2 regions of the Enterobacter sp. JBIWA008 genome follow, and region 1 is predicted to be linked to the other one. Evidence: predicted binding sites of a transcription regulator. Region 1 holds the regulator's gene; the other holds the start of a gene.

Region 1 (8,547 bases):
TGTTCCAGCACCTCAATATCGGCTCCGGCTTTATGCGCATTCTCGCTCAGGTAGCGGCGCCACTGACGCGCGCCCGGAATACTCTGGAACAGGCCAAGCATATGGCGGGTGATATGGCCAAGATACGTACCGTTGCTCAGCTCGCGCTCAATATATGGATACATGGCACGCACAACGGTCACCGGATCGGTATCTGCGCCTTCGGTGCCAAAGATTTCGCGATCGACCGTCGCCAGAATGCCCGGGTTCTGATACGCCTCGCGCCCAACCATCACCCCATCCATATGCGCCAGATGCGCTTTGGCCTCCTCCAGCGACTTGATGCCGCCGTTGATGGACATGGTCAGGTGCGGGAAGTCACGCTTCAGCTGATACACGCGCGGATAGTCAAGCGGTGGGATCTCACGGTTCTCTTTCGGGCTGAGGCCGGAGAGCCAGGCTTTTCGCGCATGAATGATGAACATCTCGCACTCGCCTTTCCCGGATACCGTGTTGATGAAGTCGCACAGGAATTCGTAGCTGTCCTGGTCGTCAATGCCGATACGGGTTTTGACCGTGACCGGAATGGATACCACGTCGCGCATCGCCTTGATACAGTCCGCTACCAGCTGCGCGTTCCCCATCAAACATGCGCCAAACATGCCGTTTTGCACGTGGTCGGACGGGCAGCCAACGTTCAGGTTGATCTCGTCGTAGCCACGCGCTTCTGCCAGCTTTGCACACTGCGCCAGCGCGGCCGGATCGCTGCCGCCCAGCTGCAGGGCAACCGGATGCTCTTCTTCGCTATAGGCCAGATAATCGCCCTTCCCGTGAATGATTGCGCCCGTGGTCACCATTTCGGTGTACAGCAGCGTGTGGCGGGAGAGCTGGCGCAGGAAATAGCGGCAGTGTCTGTCCGTCCAGTCGAGCATCGGCGCAATGGAGAAACGGTGTGCAGGAAAAGCGGTCTGTAATTCTGACGACATGGCGAAGTTTTAAGCATCTGGTGGAAAAGGGGCGCTACTATAGCACAAAGAAAAGCCGGAGGCGCAGCGCCTCCGGTTGACTTTAGAACGTCATGCTCAGCTGAGCCCCTGCGCCCCAGGTTTCGTCTTCACCGTACAGGCCCATCAGGTCAACATGTACAGTGCTAAACGGCGCGAAACCGACACCGCCGGTAAAGACATTGCTGTCGTTACCCTTCACGTCCGCGCGATAACCCGCACGCACCGCCAGCCAGCTCAGCGGCGTCACCTCGGCACCCACGCCAACATACTGCGACGTATCTTCGCTCTTGAATCCTTTGGTTTCCGTCAAATCACCATCGGCGGTCAGCGTCACCAGGTCGTTGTGCCAGGCGGCACCGGCGGTCACCAGCGGACGGATCTGGTAGGTGTCTTTATAGCTCACCACTTCTCCCGTACGCCCGTTACGGATACGGATATCTTTGGTATCGATATCGCGCGACATAAGGTTTTGACCGCTCACGCCAACGGTCCAGTGTTCGCCGAAATCAGCCGCAATACCGGCATCGACGTTAAAGCCCGTGTCGTCCGTGCGGTAGCGGCTATCGTTCCACTTGTTACTGTCGTAATCGTAGATTGACGTGGTGTAGTTATAGACCCAGGTTTTTTGCAGCTTTGGCGTCACACCCACGGAAACCGGGACGCCGCCGAGGTCAAACTGACGGGCAACGGCAACACCATAGTCGGACACAATCGCCGCCCGGCCAGACGCCGTTGAGTTGAGGTTTTTAGTGATCTGATCCGTACCGTTCAGCGCAGCGTCCAGGGCAACACCGGCAGCCACCACATTGCTTCGTTGAATGCCGCGCAGATAATCAATATCTTGCTGATCGATGGACGAGCTCACCCGGCCATGAGCATAGCCTTTCGCCATAAAGGCTACGGAAAGCACATCGTTAGGGATACTCACGGCAAGCCCAGCGCCTGCCGTCGCGCGTGCGGTTTTACCCTTGAGATAGTCCAGCTCATCGGCAAGATCTTTGGCCGCGCCCTGGAACTGGTTGATGGAGCCTAGCGGATTGGTGATGACCTCAATTGGCGTAAGGTTATTAACCACATCCTTATAATGGTTGATTTTGTCGTTGATGGTATCAATCTCATCCTGAAGATTGTCCTCATCCGTCACCTGGACGCCAACGGACGGCAAAATGACCGTCACATCATCGTCCGGTTTTGCCTTTGCCAGCAACGCGGGGTTGATTAACGCCCCGCTACCATAGCTCCCGGAGGCAACGCCAGTGCCACCCATTGCGTCGCTCCGTGATTCTGTCCAGGTATTGGCTGCTCCCGCCTGATTTGCCATAAACAAGGAAACAGCGATACTAACCACCGAAAATTTAAAATTTTTTTTCACAGTATGCCCGTTATAGTCTGTTATGAAATAACCCCTGTCTGTTATCACCCAAACAGGAACGAACTATTGCTGTGAATAAGTAGTAAAAGACCCGCTATTTCTATCCCTAAGTAAAACTCCCTTACGGCCTGTTATATTTTGTGACGGCCCTCAATATTTATAGAAGAGGAAATTATTTTTTCCCAGGTTTTCCATCATGCGGTCCAAAAAACTGGGGTGGGTGGTCTACCCAGCGATCCTCACGGGTAGCGGCATACACGGGGTTGAGCGGATAGTAGATGCGGTTGTGCTTCTTGTTGGCCTCGCCAACGACCAGTAACCGCACCTCTTCGTCCGTGTTGTTGATAAAGGTGTGGCAGATACCGGTTCCGGCAGGAAAACCGACGCTGTCGCCCGGTTCAAGTTTCCATAAATAGCCATTAATCCACGCCTCTGGATAACCTTCGAGCACATAAATGAACTCTTCTTCATCGCTTTCCGCATGCGGATAGGACGTTCTGCGCCCGGGCGGCAAACGCTCATGATGGATGCCAATGCGCCCTAGCCCAAGCTTGCGAGCCAACGGGGCGCCGATAGAAAAAAGCTCATCGCTACCTGGATAGGTCGAATCATCCGCGCCTTCTACGTCGCGCCAGTGCCGAATACAGTCAGGTTTTTTCATTGTTTATTTCCCGGTTTGCAATGGGTCAGGTATAGCACAGACTGGCGGATCTCGGCGTTTTTACCAGAACATGATAAAGTGGGCGTTTTCCGTCCTATAACATCCGGGGTGCTAAATGGATAAGTCCACAAAAGAGCTGTTAGCGCAGGCCGAAAAGCTGTGTGCGCAACGCAATGTGCGCCTGACTCCGCAGCGCCTTGAAGTATTACGTCTCATGAGCCTGCAGCAGGGTGCCATCAGCGCTTACGATCTGCTGGACCTGCTCCGCGAAAGCGAGCCGCAGGCGAAGCCACCAACCGTGTATCGCGCGCTGGATTTCCTGCTGGAACAAGGATTCGTGCATAAAGTTGAGTCCACCAACAGCTATGTGCTGTGCCATCTGTTTGATCAGCCCACCCACACATCGGCGATGTTTATCTGTGACCGCTGCGGCGTGGTGAAAGAAGAAGCTGCGGAAGGCGTGGAAGATATTATGCATACGCTGGCAGCGAAAATGGGTTTTGCCCTGCGTCATAACGTGATTGAAGCGCATGGGCTGTGCTCTGCCTGCGTGGAAGTGGAAGCTTGTCGTCATCAGGACGCATGTCAGCACGACCACTCAATTCTGGTGAAGAAAAAGCCGCGTTAACGGCAAAAGAAAAGGCGGCTTAGAGCCGCCCTGTGGGTTATTCAGCGTTACCAGCGGTAGTCGTTACGGGTTTCCCAGTCTTTGACTTCGTTTTCCGCCTGATCTTTCGCGTAGCCGTAGCGTTCCTGAATTTTACCGACAAGCTGATCGCGTTTACCTTCAATGACGGTCATATCGTCATCTGTCAGCTTACCCCACTTTTCTTTCGCTTTACCTTTGAACTGCTTCCAGTTGCCGCCGATTTCGTCTTTATTCATCATCGTGTCCTCTTAGTTAAACGTCGGGTCGTAACGTCCGTTACGTTCTTTTCTGCTGGACGTGATAAATATTGTAGTTAAGGATTTGGCAGTTGATTTCATATTCGGAATCTTTAACCGTCACGATATATCGTGACGTGAAGGGAACCAGGTATCGTTTTGCCAGTGGCGGTGCCAGATAAAAGCCAGCGATATCCCTCGCAGCGAGAGGAAAACGGCCAGGGCCAGCCACAAACCGTGATTTCCAAGCCAGGGAAGCGTCAGCAGCGTCAGGCCAAACCCTACCGCCGCGACCGCCATGCTGTTGCGCATTTCCGCTCCGCGCGTCGCACCAATAAACATGCCGTCCAGCAGATAACACCAGACGCCGACTACCGGTAAGATGACTTGCCAGATGAGATAGTGACTCGCCAGCTCGCGCAGCGCAGGGATAGACGTAAGTAATGAAACGATCTGCTCACCAAAGCAGGCGTAAACCAGGCCGAACGCCAGCGCCACCAGTCCCGACTGACGGCAGGCTGCCCGCCAGACGTCCCGAAGCTGCCCGCTTTCGCGCGCACCGTACGCCTGCCCGGAATGCGCTTCTACCGCATAGGCAAAACCGTCCAGCGCGTAGGCGGTAAAGGTCAGCAGCGTCATCAATACCGCGTTGACCGCAACGATTTCTGGCCCCAGTCGAGCCCCGAAAACCGTCAGCGCGCCGAAGCAGAGCTGAAGCAGCAGCGAGCGCAGCATGATGTCACGATTAAGTGCCAGCAGCTTACGGATATTGCCGCGCCATGCGGTTTTGAGCAGCGCCAGGGAGATGCCGCGCATCGCCAGCACGCGCCAGACCATCCAAAGACCAATAATAAAGGTTCCGTACTCGGCAATCGCCGTCGCCAGCGCCGCGCCCTGCACATTCATATGCAGTCCCATTACCAGCCAGACATCCAGCACAATGTTGAGAAGGTTGCCCACCACCAGCAAAATCACTGGCGCACGGGCGTACTGAACGCCCAGTAGCCACCCCAGCAGAACCAGGTTAGCCAGCGAGGCGGGCGCGCTGAGCCAGCGGATTTCAAGGAAACGTCGAGCCTGGGCCAGTACCGCCTCGCTGCCGCCAACAACATGGAGTGCAAAGTCGATCAGGGGCGCACGTAATATAACGATTAACGCCCCCGCGCCAAGCGCAAGGATCAGCGGCTGGACCAGAGCCCGCGCCAGACGCAGCGGATCTTTTGCACCATAAGCCTGTGCCGTGAGCCCGGTGGTGCTCATACGCAAAAAGAGCAGCAGCATAAACAGGAAGCTGGTTGCCGTTGCGCCAATCGCCACGCCGCCGAGATAAACCGGCGAATCAAGATGACCAATAACGGCAGTATCGACCAGACCCAGCAAGGGCACGGTAATATTGGAAAAAATCATCGGCAGAGCAAGACGCCACAATGCCTTATCGGATGCCGTCAGCAGTGACATGAAAAATACCGGGAGTGGGGAATGAAGCAGGCTACAGCGGCGCCATAGCCTGTCAGGAAGAGGTTACAGCCATTCACCGTTGCGAATCACCCCAACCGCCAGTCCTTCGATAGAGAAGTTCTGTTCGCGGAGATCGACCACAATCGGGGAGAACTCGTTGTTTTCAGGCAGTAGCTGAACTGTGTTCCCCTGTTTTTTCAGACGCTTGACGGTGACTTCATCATCAATGCGCGCGACAACCACCTGACCGTTACGCACATCCTGCGTTTTGTGCACCGCAAGCAGATCGCCGTCAAGAATACCGATGTCTTTCATCGACATGCCGCTAACGCGCAGCAGGAAATCAGCGCTCGGTTTGAACATGGCCGGATCGACCTGGTAGTGGCCTTCAATATGCTGCTGCGCCAGCAAAGGCTCACCGGCAGCAACACGCCCCACCAGCGGAATACCCGTCTCTTCTTCCACCAGCAGGCGGATACCACGTGACGCGCCTGAAACAATCTCAATCACGCCCTTACGCGCCAGCGCTTTCAGGTGTTCTTCGGCAGCATTCGGAGAACGGAAGCCCAGACGCTGAGCGATTTCCGCACGCGTGGGTGGCATACCCGTCTGGCCGATATGATCCCGGATGAGATCAAACACCTCTTGCTGCCTGGTCGTTAACGCTTTCATTCCGCCCCCTGGGTGTATATACAGTTATGCTGTGAGTATATACAGTCAAAGGCGATTTTGGAATCAAAAACTGCACAAAAAACCAGGGACTTAATTATTCCTCGAGGCTCATCGGAAATGTGACCAAAGCAGCGTGACCCAGGTAATAACGGCAGTGATAATCGCCAGCAACACAGCAGCAGAGCCCATGTCTTTTGCGCGGCCAGAAAGCTCATGGAAATCGGAACCGATGCGATCAACAACGGCTTCAATAGCGCTATTAAGAATTTCCACTATCATCACCAGAAGCACGGAACCGATAAGAAGCACGCGAGTAATAGCATCAACATCAAGGAAACAGGCAATGATCACCGCGATGATAGCGGCGACGCCCTCCTGGCGAAAAGCGGCTTCGTTGATCCACGCAGCACGGAAACCTTTCCATGAATAGCCGGCGGCTTTGATGATACGCGTTAACCCAGTGGTATTATTGGCCATTAAAAGAACCTTTTTAAAAAAAGAGCGTCAGTAACAGGAGCCGTAGCGCGTTTCGCTACAGCCTGAAGTATGACGGGTAACAACAGAAATTTTGCGCGCTTTCTGTTATCCTTGCGCCGCAATTGCATTATTAACCAGAGGCTTTACATCGTTTATGTCCGGCTGGCCACGAATTTACTACAAATTACTTAATTTACCATTAAGCATACTGGTAAAAAGCAAGTCTATCCCAGCAGAACCCGCGCTGGAGTTGGGGCTCGATACGTCGCGTCCTATTATGTACGTTTTGCCTTATAACTCGAAGGCAGACTTACTGACGCTTCGCGCCCAGTGTCTGGCGCATGACTTACCGGACCCGCTTGAACCGCTTGAAGTTGACGGTACGCTGCTGCCGCGCTACGTGTTCATTCACGGTGGACCGCGCGTGTTTACCTACTACACGCCAAAAGAAGAGTCCATCAAGCTGTTCCATGACTATCTCGACCTGCATCGCAGCAACCCCGATCTGGATGTGCAGATGGTGCCGGTATCGGTGATGTTTGGTCGTCGTCCGGGCCGTGAAAAAGGTGAAGAGAACCCACCACTGCGCATGCTTAACGGCATTCAGAAGTTCTTCGCGGTCTCCTGGCTGGGACGCGACAGCTTTGTGCGTTTCTCCCCTTCCGTTTCGCTGCGTCGAATGGCGGACGAGCACGGCACCGACAAGATCATCGCGCAAAAACTGGCGCGCGTGGCGCGTATGCACTTTGCCCGTCAGCGCCTGGCTGCCGTAGGGCCGCGTCTCCCGGCGCGTCAGGATTTGTTCAACAAGCTGTTGGCCTCCAAAGCGATTGCTCGCGCCGTTGAAGACGAAGCGCGCAGCAAGAAAATATCGCATGAGAAAGCCCAGCAGAACGCCATTGCGCTGATGGAAGAGATTGCAGCGAACTTCTCTTACGAGATGATTCGCCTGTCCGATCGTATTCTCGGCTTTACCTGGAACCGCCTGTATCAGGGCATCAACGTTCATAACGCCGAGCGTGTACGCCAGCTGGCGCATGATGGCCATGAGATTGTCTATGTCCCCTGCCACCGCAGCCACATGGACTACCTGCTTCTTTCCTACGTGCTCTATCACCAGGGGCTGGTACCGCCGCATATTGCTGCCGGTATCAACCTGAATTTCTGGCCAGCAGGTCCGATTTTCCGCCGCCTGGGCGCCTTCTTTATCCGTCGTACCTTCAAGGGCAACAAGCTCTACTCCACCGTGTTCCGCGAGTATCTGGGCGAGCTGTTCAGCCGCGGCTATTCCGTGGAGTACTTCGTGGAGGGCGGTCGTTCCCGTACCGGACGTCTGCTCGATCCGAAGACCGGCACGCTGTCGATGACCATCCAGGCGATGCTGCGCGGAGGAACCCGTCCCATCACGCTAGTGCCAATCTACATTGGCTATGAGCACGTGATGGAAGTGGGCACGTACGCCAAAGAGCTGCGCGGTGCGACCAAAGAGAAAGAGAGCCTGCCGCAGATGCTGCGCGGCTTGAGCAAGCTACGCAATCTCGGCCAGGGCTATGTGAACTTCGGCGAGCCGATGCCGCTGATGACATATCTGAACCATCACGTTCCCGAGTGGCGCGAATCCATCGATCCTATCGAAGCGATTCGTCCGGCCTGGCTGACGCCAACGGTCAACGGCATTGCGTCCGAACTAATGGTGCGCATTAACAACGCCGGTGCGGCTAATGCCATGAACTTGTGCTGTACGGCACTTCTCGCTTCGCGCCAGCGCTCACTGACCCGTGAGCAACTGACGGAACAGCTGGATTGCTATCTGGATATGATGCGCAACGTGCCGTATTCGGTTGATTCAACCGTGCCTTCAGCAACCGCCAGTGAGCTTATCGATCACGCGCTGCAGATGAATAAGTTTGAAGTCGAAAAAGACACAATCGGCGACATCATCATTCTGCCGCGTGAGCAGGCAGTGCTGATGACGTACTACCGCAACAACATCACCCATATGCTGATGCTGCCGTCGCTCATGGCGGCCATCATTA
Region 2 (8,547 bases), 590 kb from region 1:
CGGTAACGTCATTGCGATCTCCTTTTGTGAAGCCACTGTTTTACCAAACCAGCAAAATTTAGCAATCTATTAACACAATCTCTGAGCGATCCAGCGCGTAATCTCTTTCAGCGCTTTGTCGAAATTCTGATAGACCGGGCTGAACGGCACTTCAAGCAATTTGCCATCCGCAGATGACGAAGTGATTAAGCGAGACTCTTCTTCCGGGCTGAACGGATCGTTTTTCCAGAACCCCGACAGCATCGGCGTTGGGCAGCGACGTCCCAGCAACCCTTGCGTTTTTAACGAGTAGCGATTGAGCTCAACGCGCAGCGCTTCGTCTGATGCATCATGCATGCCAAGACGGCTGGCCAGCACATCAAGGTACATTTCAGGTACGTTCCCCTGGCGAGCAGGATCGCTGAGCAGAGCGTGTACGACCGGGCCCAGGCAGGCGACGGCTTTAAGGCGAGAGGATTCAAGGTAAGCCAGACGCACCGCGACATTCGCGCCGAAACGGAAGCCGAATGCCGCCACGCGGGTGTGGTCAACCCACGGAATGCCTTCCAGCGCTTTTAGCGCATGCTGGTGCAGCAGGCTGGAATCCTGCGTCAGTTTCCATTTGGATGAGAAACCAATTGAGGGCATATCAAGCGTCAGCATCGCGATCCCTTTTGGTGCGAAGTAACGCTCATACAGGCTGTAATAATCAATTTGCAGTGAATCCAGCCCGCCGCACATGAGGACGGTCGGGAACGGACCTTCACCTTCAGGCATATGCAGGAACCCGGTTACGGACGATCCCCCTGAAATGGTGAACTCAAGTTCACGCATCCGGCCCGGCAGACGTTGAGCCGCCTCCTGATAGGCGCGATTCGCCAGCGCCTGAGCCTGCTCAGCCAGTTCATCCCCTTTTAAATGGGGGTACGCGGCAATACCGTAAAGGTTAGCGGCGTGCAGCCAGTGCTTGCCGCTGCGCGTGGCATCCTCTTCCTGGCTGGCTTTTTGCTGCCAGAGCATCGCCTGTTTAGACCACTCGTAGATCCAGTTTCCGCCACGGTAGCCCACCACCGTATCGTAGAGTTCGCTGTCGGTACGTTCGGCCTCACTCATCACGATACGTGCCTGCACATCAAGGATTTCACGGGGGTCGATACCGCGCCAGACCCACATCAGGCGGTTAATCATACGATACCAGTGGGGCACGTTTTTACCGTCTAACGCGGACTGGACGGCAGGCTGGGTACCCGGATTAAAGCGACGCACCAGCGTCGACGTTTCAGGATGTTTGAAACGGGGTTTGAAGAGAGTCTCGGTGAGATTCGCCTGCGTCATTGCGTTGCCTCCATGAATACGTCATATGAAGACTATTGTAACGCGTGGCAGGCCAAAAAGAACAACGCCCGACATAGCCGGGCGTGTAAAGTTACGTACTGGTATTAACGGCCTGAAATAGGCGGTACGAAGACCACGCCCATATCCCATGGCTGTTCAATCCAGGTATCCTGCGGGATATCAATCACGTAATCGTCAACCAGTGGGCGCCCAGCAGGCTTCGCGAAGATTGTGACGAAATGTGCTTTCGGATACATTTCGCGGATAGCGACCGCAGTACCGCCGGTATCCACCAAATCATCAATAACGATGAAGCCTTCACCGTCGCCTTCCGCACGTTTCAGCACGGTCAGCTCACGCTGGTTATCATGGTCATAGCTGGAGATGCAAACGGTATCGACATGACGAATACCCAGCTCACGTGCCAGCAGCGCCCCCGGTACCAGACCGCCACGGCTGACGGCAATAATGCCTTTCCACTGTTCGGAAGGCATCAGACGCGCAGCCAGTTTGCGTGCGTGAATCTGCAACATGTCCCAGGTGACGACGTATTTTTCGCTCATGTGAAGTGTCCCAGCCTGTTTTTATACGGCTTAAAAAGTGTTCGAGGGGGAAATAGGTTGCGCGAGATTATAGAGATCTGACGCACTAAAAACCAGTGTTTAGCGCCCTCTGCCTGAGTTTTTACATGCTTTATGCTACCAGCCAGCAGAGAAAGTGGTATTCTCAGTTTCATCTCGCAAGCCTGACTTGTGGTAACTATTAACCTGCTAACCCTGTGACCTGCAACCCTGCTTGCAGCGCCACGACAAGGAGACTTATCGTGTCTGAACTGTCTCAATTATCCCCGCAGCCGCTGTGGGATATTTTTGCAAAAATCTGCTCCATTCCACACCCTTCCTACCATGAAGAACAGCTTGCCGAACATATTATGGGCTGGGCGAAGGAAAAAGGTCTGCATGCTGAACGCGACCAGGTTGGCAACATTCTGATTCGTAAACCCGCTACCGCAGGCATGGAAAACCGCAAACCGGTTGTGCTGCAGGCGCACCTGGACATGGTGCCACAGAAAAATAACGACACCGTTCACGACTTCACCAAAGACCCGATTCAACCTTACGTCGACGGCGACTGGGTGAAAGCACGCGGCACCACGCTGGGCGCGGATAACGGCATCGGTATGGCCTCTGCGCTGGCGGTGCTGGCCGACGACAGCGTTGAGCACGGCCCGCTGGAAGTGCTGCTGACCATGACCGAAGAAGCGGGCATGGACGGCGCATTCGGTCTGCAGGCGAACTGGCTGCAGGCGGACATCCTGATCAACACCGACTCTGAAGAAGAAGGCGAGATCTACATGGGCTGCGCGGGCGGGATTGATTTCATCTCTACCCTGCCGCTGTCACGCGAAGCGATCCCTGCAGGCTTCCAGACCTTCAAGCTGACGCTGAAAGGGCTGAAAGGCGGCCACTCCGGCGGCGATATTCACCTGGGTCTGGGTAATGCCAACAAGCTGCTGGCGCGCTTCCTGGCAGGCCATGCAGCTGAGCTGGACCTGCGTCTGGTGGACTTCAACGGCGGTACCCTGCGTAACGCGATCCCACGCGAAGCGTTCGCCACCGTAGCGGTTCCTGCTGCAAAAGCGGACGAGCTGAAAAATCTCTCCACCGTATACCTGGATATCCTGAAAAACGAACTGTCGGCGAAAGAGAAAAACCTGACCGTGGTGCTGGAATCTGTTTCTACAGATAAAGCCGCGCTGACCGTGCAATCTCGTGACACCTTCGTTCAGCTGCTGAACGCGACGCCAAACGGCGTGATCCGCAACTCTGACGTGGCGAAAGGCGTGGTGGAAACCTCACTGAACGTGGGCGTGGTGACCATGAGTGACGACAGCGCGGAAATCGTCTGCCTGATCCGCTCGCTTATAGATAGCGGTAAAGAGTACGTGGTGAGCATGCTGGAATCTCTCGGTACGCTGGCGGGCGCGAAAACGTCTGCAAAAGGCAGCTACCCGGGCTGGCAGCCGGATGCGAGTTCTCCGGTGATGGCGCTGGTGCGTGAAACTTATCAGCGTCTGTTCAACAGCACCCCGAACATCCAGGTGATCCACGCGGGTCTGGAATGTGGTCTGTTCAAGAAACCGTATCCGGATATGGATATGGTGTCCATCGGGCCAACCATTACCGGTCCGCACTCGCCGGATGAGCAGGTTCATATCGAAAGCGTCGGTCACTACTGGACGCTGCTGACTGAACTGCTGAAAGCGATCCCAGTTAAGTAGCACCCTCCCCGCTCCCAAAGAGAGAGGGTGAAAAACGCAGGCCCGGTAAATACCGGGCTTTTTTACAGTCCCAAAACCAGCTGACGCTCTAACTGCGGATCCAGCAGCGTAACGTGCAATCCCACCAGCCTCACCCCTCGCCCGCCCCGACGCTCTTCCCATGCCTTTTTCGCCGTCGCGATAAGATCGTCTTTATTCAGACGCGGCCAGACGTGTTCCTGCGTGGTCTGCTGGAAGTCGTTGAATTTTAATTTAATACCCTGACGGGCGATGAGCATGTCCGGCTTCACCTTAATTAAGCGTCGTTCCAGCTCCGGGTAAAGTTGTTCCGTGATAATGGTTTCGCATTCCGACCAGTTATGAATATCTTCACTGAGGGTTCGCTCAACGCCGACGGATTTACGCAGCCGTTCGCTGTTTACATCGCGATCGTCTATCCCCTGGCTGCGCTCCCACAGCACGCGGCCAAACTTCCCAAAGCGCTTGAGCAGCATGGCAAGATCGCTTCGCTGCACGTCTTCGCAGGTGCGTAACCCCATGCTTTCCAGCTTTGCGGCGGAGACTTTTCCTACTCCGGGGATTTTGCCAAGCGGCAGCGTTTTTAGGAATGCAGGTACCTCTTCCGGCGTGATGACATACTGACCGTTGGGCTTATTTAAATCGGAGGCGATTTTAGCGAGAAATTTTACCGGCGCGACGCCTGCCGATGCGGTGAGATCCAGCTCGTTGAAGATCGTCTGGCGAATCTCCTGCGCCATCAGGGTGGCGGAGCCATGACAGTGCAGGCTGTCGGTGACGTCCAGATAGGCTTCGTCCAGCGATAGCGGCTCAATCAGTGAGGTATAGCGGGAGAAGATTTCCCGTATATGGTTTGACGCTTCTTTGTAGGCTTCAAAGCGACCGGGCAAAAGGGTGAGGTGGGGACAGAGTTTTAGCGCCATCGCCGTCGGCATAGCGCTGCGCACGCCAAATTTGCGCGCAGGGTAGTTGGCGGTGCTGATGACACCACGCTGAACGCGGCTGCCGCCAATGGCGATGGGAATATCCCGCAGCGCCGGGTTGTCACGCATCTCCACTGCGGCAAAAAAGCAGTCCATATCGACATGGATTATTTTGCGCATCTTTCGAACCAACACATGTATTTATATACAGTATAACAAAAGGCAAAAAATGCGTCAGCTGTTTTCGTGTCGCATGTTTGTCGTAAAAATGTGTTATGAAAATTCCGAATAAAATATTGATATACATACACTTTAAAAATAAATGGAGGGTATTAATTCATGAAGAAAATCTTTTCTGTACCATTAATTTTTCTGGCGAGCGCGGCATTTGCTAACCCGGAGATCATTGCGCATCGGGGCGGCACTGCGGATGCGCCTGAAAATAGCCTTCCGGCCATTAAACTGGCGCTTGAAAACAAGGCACAGGCCATTTGGGTCACCGTGCAATTAAGCCGGGACGGGGTTCCAGTACTCTATCGCCCAAGCGACCTGAAAGCGTTAACCAATCAGCAAGGCAAGGTGTCACAGTATTCACTCGCGGAACTGGCGAAGATAGATACCAGCGTGAAGTGGAAGGACAAGGAACTGCCGGAAAACCTGCTAAATACGACGATACCAACGCTTAAATCGGTACTGACTACCTGGCCCGATACGCAGTTTTATATTGATATCAAATCCCCTGATGCAAACCCGGACATGATGGGTAAGCAACTGCTTAACGTGTTGAAGGAAACCAATAGCCTGAATCGGGTTCGCGTCTATTCAACAGAAGACCGTTATCTGGAAGCTTTGCCTACCGAAATCCCTCGTTTTGTGACCCGCAGCGAAACGCGCACCCGTCTGGCCAATATTTCGTTAAGCCACGAATGCCTTCCGCCCTCACAAAAAATGAATGATTACTGGTATGGACTTGAGTTAAACAGAAAGGTCGAGGTAGTTGAGAAATTTACCTTAGGCGAAGGGATCTCTCCTGCAACCTTAACATGGGACAAAGAAGCCGTTGATTGCTTTCGCTCCCAGGGCAATGCCCACCTGATTTTTATCGGCGTGAACTCTAACGAAGATTATCAGAAAGCCAAAGCATTAGGCGCCAAAGGGGTTCTCGTGGATTCGCCAGCGCAAGCGAAAAGCTGGGCAAAATAAACAGGAAAGGCCGCAATATGCGGCCTTTTTTTGCTAGATGATTCTTTTTTGCTGACGCTGCTGTTCCCGCACCATTCGTTTTTTTCGCGCATCGCACGGTTCCGGGCAGTCGCAAACCTTTTCCATTCCGATAGAAGAGATACCGCCGCAGCTGCCCTGAATGCTTTTACGCTTGATAATCCAGCCTAATGACATGCCGAAAACCACCAGCACAAACACCGCGAAGGTCGCCAGAAAGGTCAGCATGATCAGCCTCCGAAATCATCAAGGAGGATATTCTCATCTTCTATGCCCAGATCTTTCAGCATCTTGATCACGGCGGCGTTCATCATCGGCGGACCACACATATAGAACTCGCAGTCCTCAGGCGCCGGATGCTGTTTGAGGTAGTTTTCATACAGCACGTTGTGGATGAACCCCGTATAGCCCGTCCAGCTATCTTCCGGCTGCGGATCGGAAAGCGCAACGTGGAAGGTAAAGTTCGGGTTTTCACGCGCCAGCTGCTCAAACTCATCATCATAGAACATCTCGCGAAGCGAGCGCGCCCCGTACCAGAAGCTGATCTTACGCTGGCTCCCCAACCGCTTGAGCTGGTCAAAAATGTGCGAGCGCAACGGGGCCATACCGGCCCCACCGCCGATAAAGACCATTTCCGCGTCGGTATCTTTCGCGAAGAACTCCCCGAACGGTCCGGAGATCGTCACCTTATCGCCAGGCTTCAGGGACCAGATGTATGACGACATCACGCCCGGCGGTGCATCCTGCACATTCGGTGGCGGCGTGGCGATACGCACGTTGAGCATGATGATGCCCTTCTCTTCCGGGTAGTTGGCCATCGAGTAGGCGCGCAGCGTCGGCTCTTTCACCTCCGAGACAAAGCGGAAGAGATTGAATTTGTCCCAGTCGGCACGATACTCATCCGGCACGTCGAAGTCCGCGTAGGCCACGGTATGCTCAGGACACTCAATCTGAATGTACCCCCCGGCGCGGAACGGAACATCTTCCCCTTCCGGCACCCTCAGCTTCAGCTCTTTAATAAAGGTGGCTTTGTTATCATTAGAGATAACCTCGCACTCCCATTTTTTTACGCCGAAGATCTCTTCCGGCAGCTCAATCTTCATGTTCTGGCGCACCGCGACCTGGCAGGCCAGACGACAGCCCTCTTTTGCCTCACGCTTTGTAATATGCGCCAGCTCGGTTGGCAGAATATCGCCACCGCCCTCTTTTACCGTCACGCGGCACTGCCCGCAAGAGCCGCCGCCGCCGCAGGCGGAGGAGACAAAAATGCCGTTACCGGAGAGCGTGTTGAGCAGCTTGTCCCCCGCCGGAGTGCGGATCTGATTCTGCGGATCGTCATTGATATCAATGACCACATCCCCTGAATTGACCAGCTTTGCACGCGCCGTCAGGATCAGCCCTGACAGCACCAGTACTATCAGCGTGAACATCACCACGCCAAGAATAATTTCCATCTGTTAGCCCTTATAGCTGCACACCGGAGAAGGACATAAAGCCCAGCGCCATCAGCCCGGTGGTGATAAAGGTGATCCCTAAGCCACGCAGACCCGCAGGCACGTTGGCATATTTCATTTTCTCGCGGATCCCCGCCATGGTGACAATCGCCAGCATCCAGCCGATGCCGGAACCAAAACCGTACACCACGGATTCACTGAAGTTGTAATCACGCTGAACCATAAACGAGACGCCGCCAAAGATGGCGCAGTTCACCGCGATCAGCGGCAGGAAGATCCCCAGCGCGTTGTACAGCGACGGGAAATATTTATCGAGGATCATCTCGAGGATTTGCACCAGCGCCGCGATCACCCCGATAAAGGTGATGAAGTTCAGGAAGCTGAGATCAACCCCTTCCACCAGCGCGCCGTCCCGCAGCACAAAGTTGTAAACCAGATTGTTAATCGGAACCGAAAGCCCCAAAACAACGGTGACCGCCACGCCCAGGCCAAATGCCGTGGAGACCTTTTTAGACACGGCAAGGAACGTACACATGCCGAGGAAAAACGCGAGCGCCATGTTTTCAACAAACACCGCTCGCACAAACAAACTCAGGTAATGAGCCATCGTCGGTTACTCCTTTTCCTGCTGCTCTGGCTTCAGCGTACGAATCAGCCAGATCAACAAACCGATAATGAAAAATGCGCTAGGGGCCAGCAGGAACAGGCCGTTTGGCAGATACCAGCCGCCGTTCTGCACCGTATCCAGCACCGTGATGCCAAACAGCTTGCCGCTGCCAATCAGCTCACGCAGGAACCCAACGGTCAGCAGGATCACGCCGTAGCCGAGGCCGTTGCCGATACCGTCCATAAAGCTCGCCATAGGCGGCATTTTCATGGCGTAGGCTTCCGCACGTCCCATGACGATACAGTTGGTGATAATCAGCCCGACAAACACCGAGAGCTGTTTGGAGGTTTCATAGGCGAAGGCGCGAAGCAGCTGATCGACCACGATAACCAGCGAGGCGATGATCGCCATCTGGACGATGATCCTCACGCTGTTGGGAATGTGGTGGCGGATCATCGAGATAAACATGCTGGAGAACGCCGTGACCAGCGTGACGGCCAGCGTCATCACCACCGCCGTTTCCAGCTTGGTCGTCACCGCCAGAGCCGAACAGACGCCCAGCACCTGGAGCGTGATCGGGTTATTGGCAAGCAGGGGGCCAATGAGCACCTTTTTGACTTCTTTCAGTTCACCGGTATCAGCCATTGTTCAGCGCTCCTTCACGTACGTTTTTCAGGAAAGGACCAAAGCCCAGCTCACCCATCCAGAAATCAAAACTGTGCTGCACGC

What was found. Region 1 encodes LexA, which represses DNA repair genes until DNA is damaged. Its sites were predicted from a motif close to TNCTGTATGTACATACAGNA; they were not measured.
Region 2: a site for LexA is predicted at 4,730-4,749, ahead of dinB (DNA polymerase IV). Genes of this name have one in related genera too.

The regions. Positions count from the first base shown of each region.
Region 1 is NZ_CP074149.1:357,920-366,466, reverse strand. Features, by position in the region: gene dusA (tRNA dihydrouridine(20/20a) synthase DusA) at 1-965, opposite strand, end outside; gene KGP24_RS01730 (conjugal transfer protein TraF) at 1,048-2,358, opposite strand; gene KGP24_RS01725 (cupin domain-containing protein) at 2,531-3,019, opposite strand; gene zur (zinc uptake transcriptional repressor Zur) at 3,135-3,647, shown strand; gene KGP24_RS01715 (CsbD family protein) at 3,695-3,904, opposite strand; gene dinF (MATE family efflux transporter DinF) at 4,025-5,362, opposite strand; gene lexA (transcriptional repressor LexA) at 5,426-6,034, opposite strand; gene KGP24_RS01700 (diacylglycerol kinase) at 6,143-6,511, opposite strand; gene plsB (glycerol-3-phosphate 1-O-acyltransferase PlsB) at 6,666-8,547, shown strand, end outside.
Region 2 is NZ_CP074149.1:946,732-955,278, reverse strand. Features, by position in the region: gene crl (sigma factor-binding protein Crl) at 1-12, opposite strand, end outside; gene frsA (esterase FrsA) at 70-1,314, opposite strand; gene gpt (xanthine phosphoribosyltransferase) at 1,419-1,877, opposite strand; gene pepD (cytosol nonspecific dipeptidase) at 2,138-3,595, shown strand; gene dinB (DNA polymerase IV) at 3,658-4,716, opposite strand; gene KGP24_RS04520 (glycerophosphodiester phosphodiesterase family protein) at 4,876-5,739, shown strand; gene nqrM ((Na+)-NQR maturation NqrM) at 5,773-5,985, opposite strand; gene nqrF (NADH:ubiquinone reductase (Na(+)-transporting) subunit F) at 5,988-7,211, opposite strand; gene nqrE (NADH:ubiquinone reductase (Na(+)-transporting) subunit E) at 7,222-7,818, opposite strand; gene KGP24_RS04500 (NADH:ubiquinone reductase (Na(+)-transporting) subunit D) at 7,825-8,463, opposite strand; gene KGP24_RS04495 (Na(+)-translocating NADH-quinone reductase subunit C) at 8,456-8,547, opposite strand, start outside.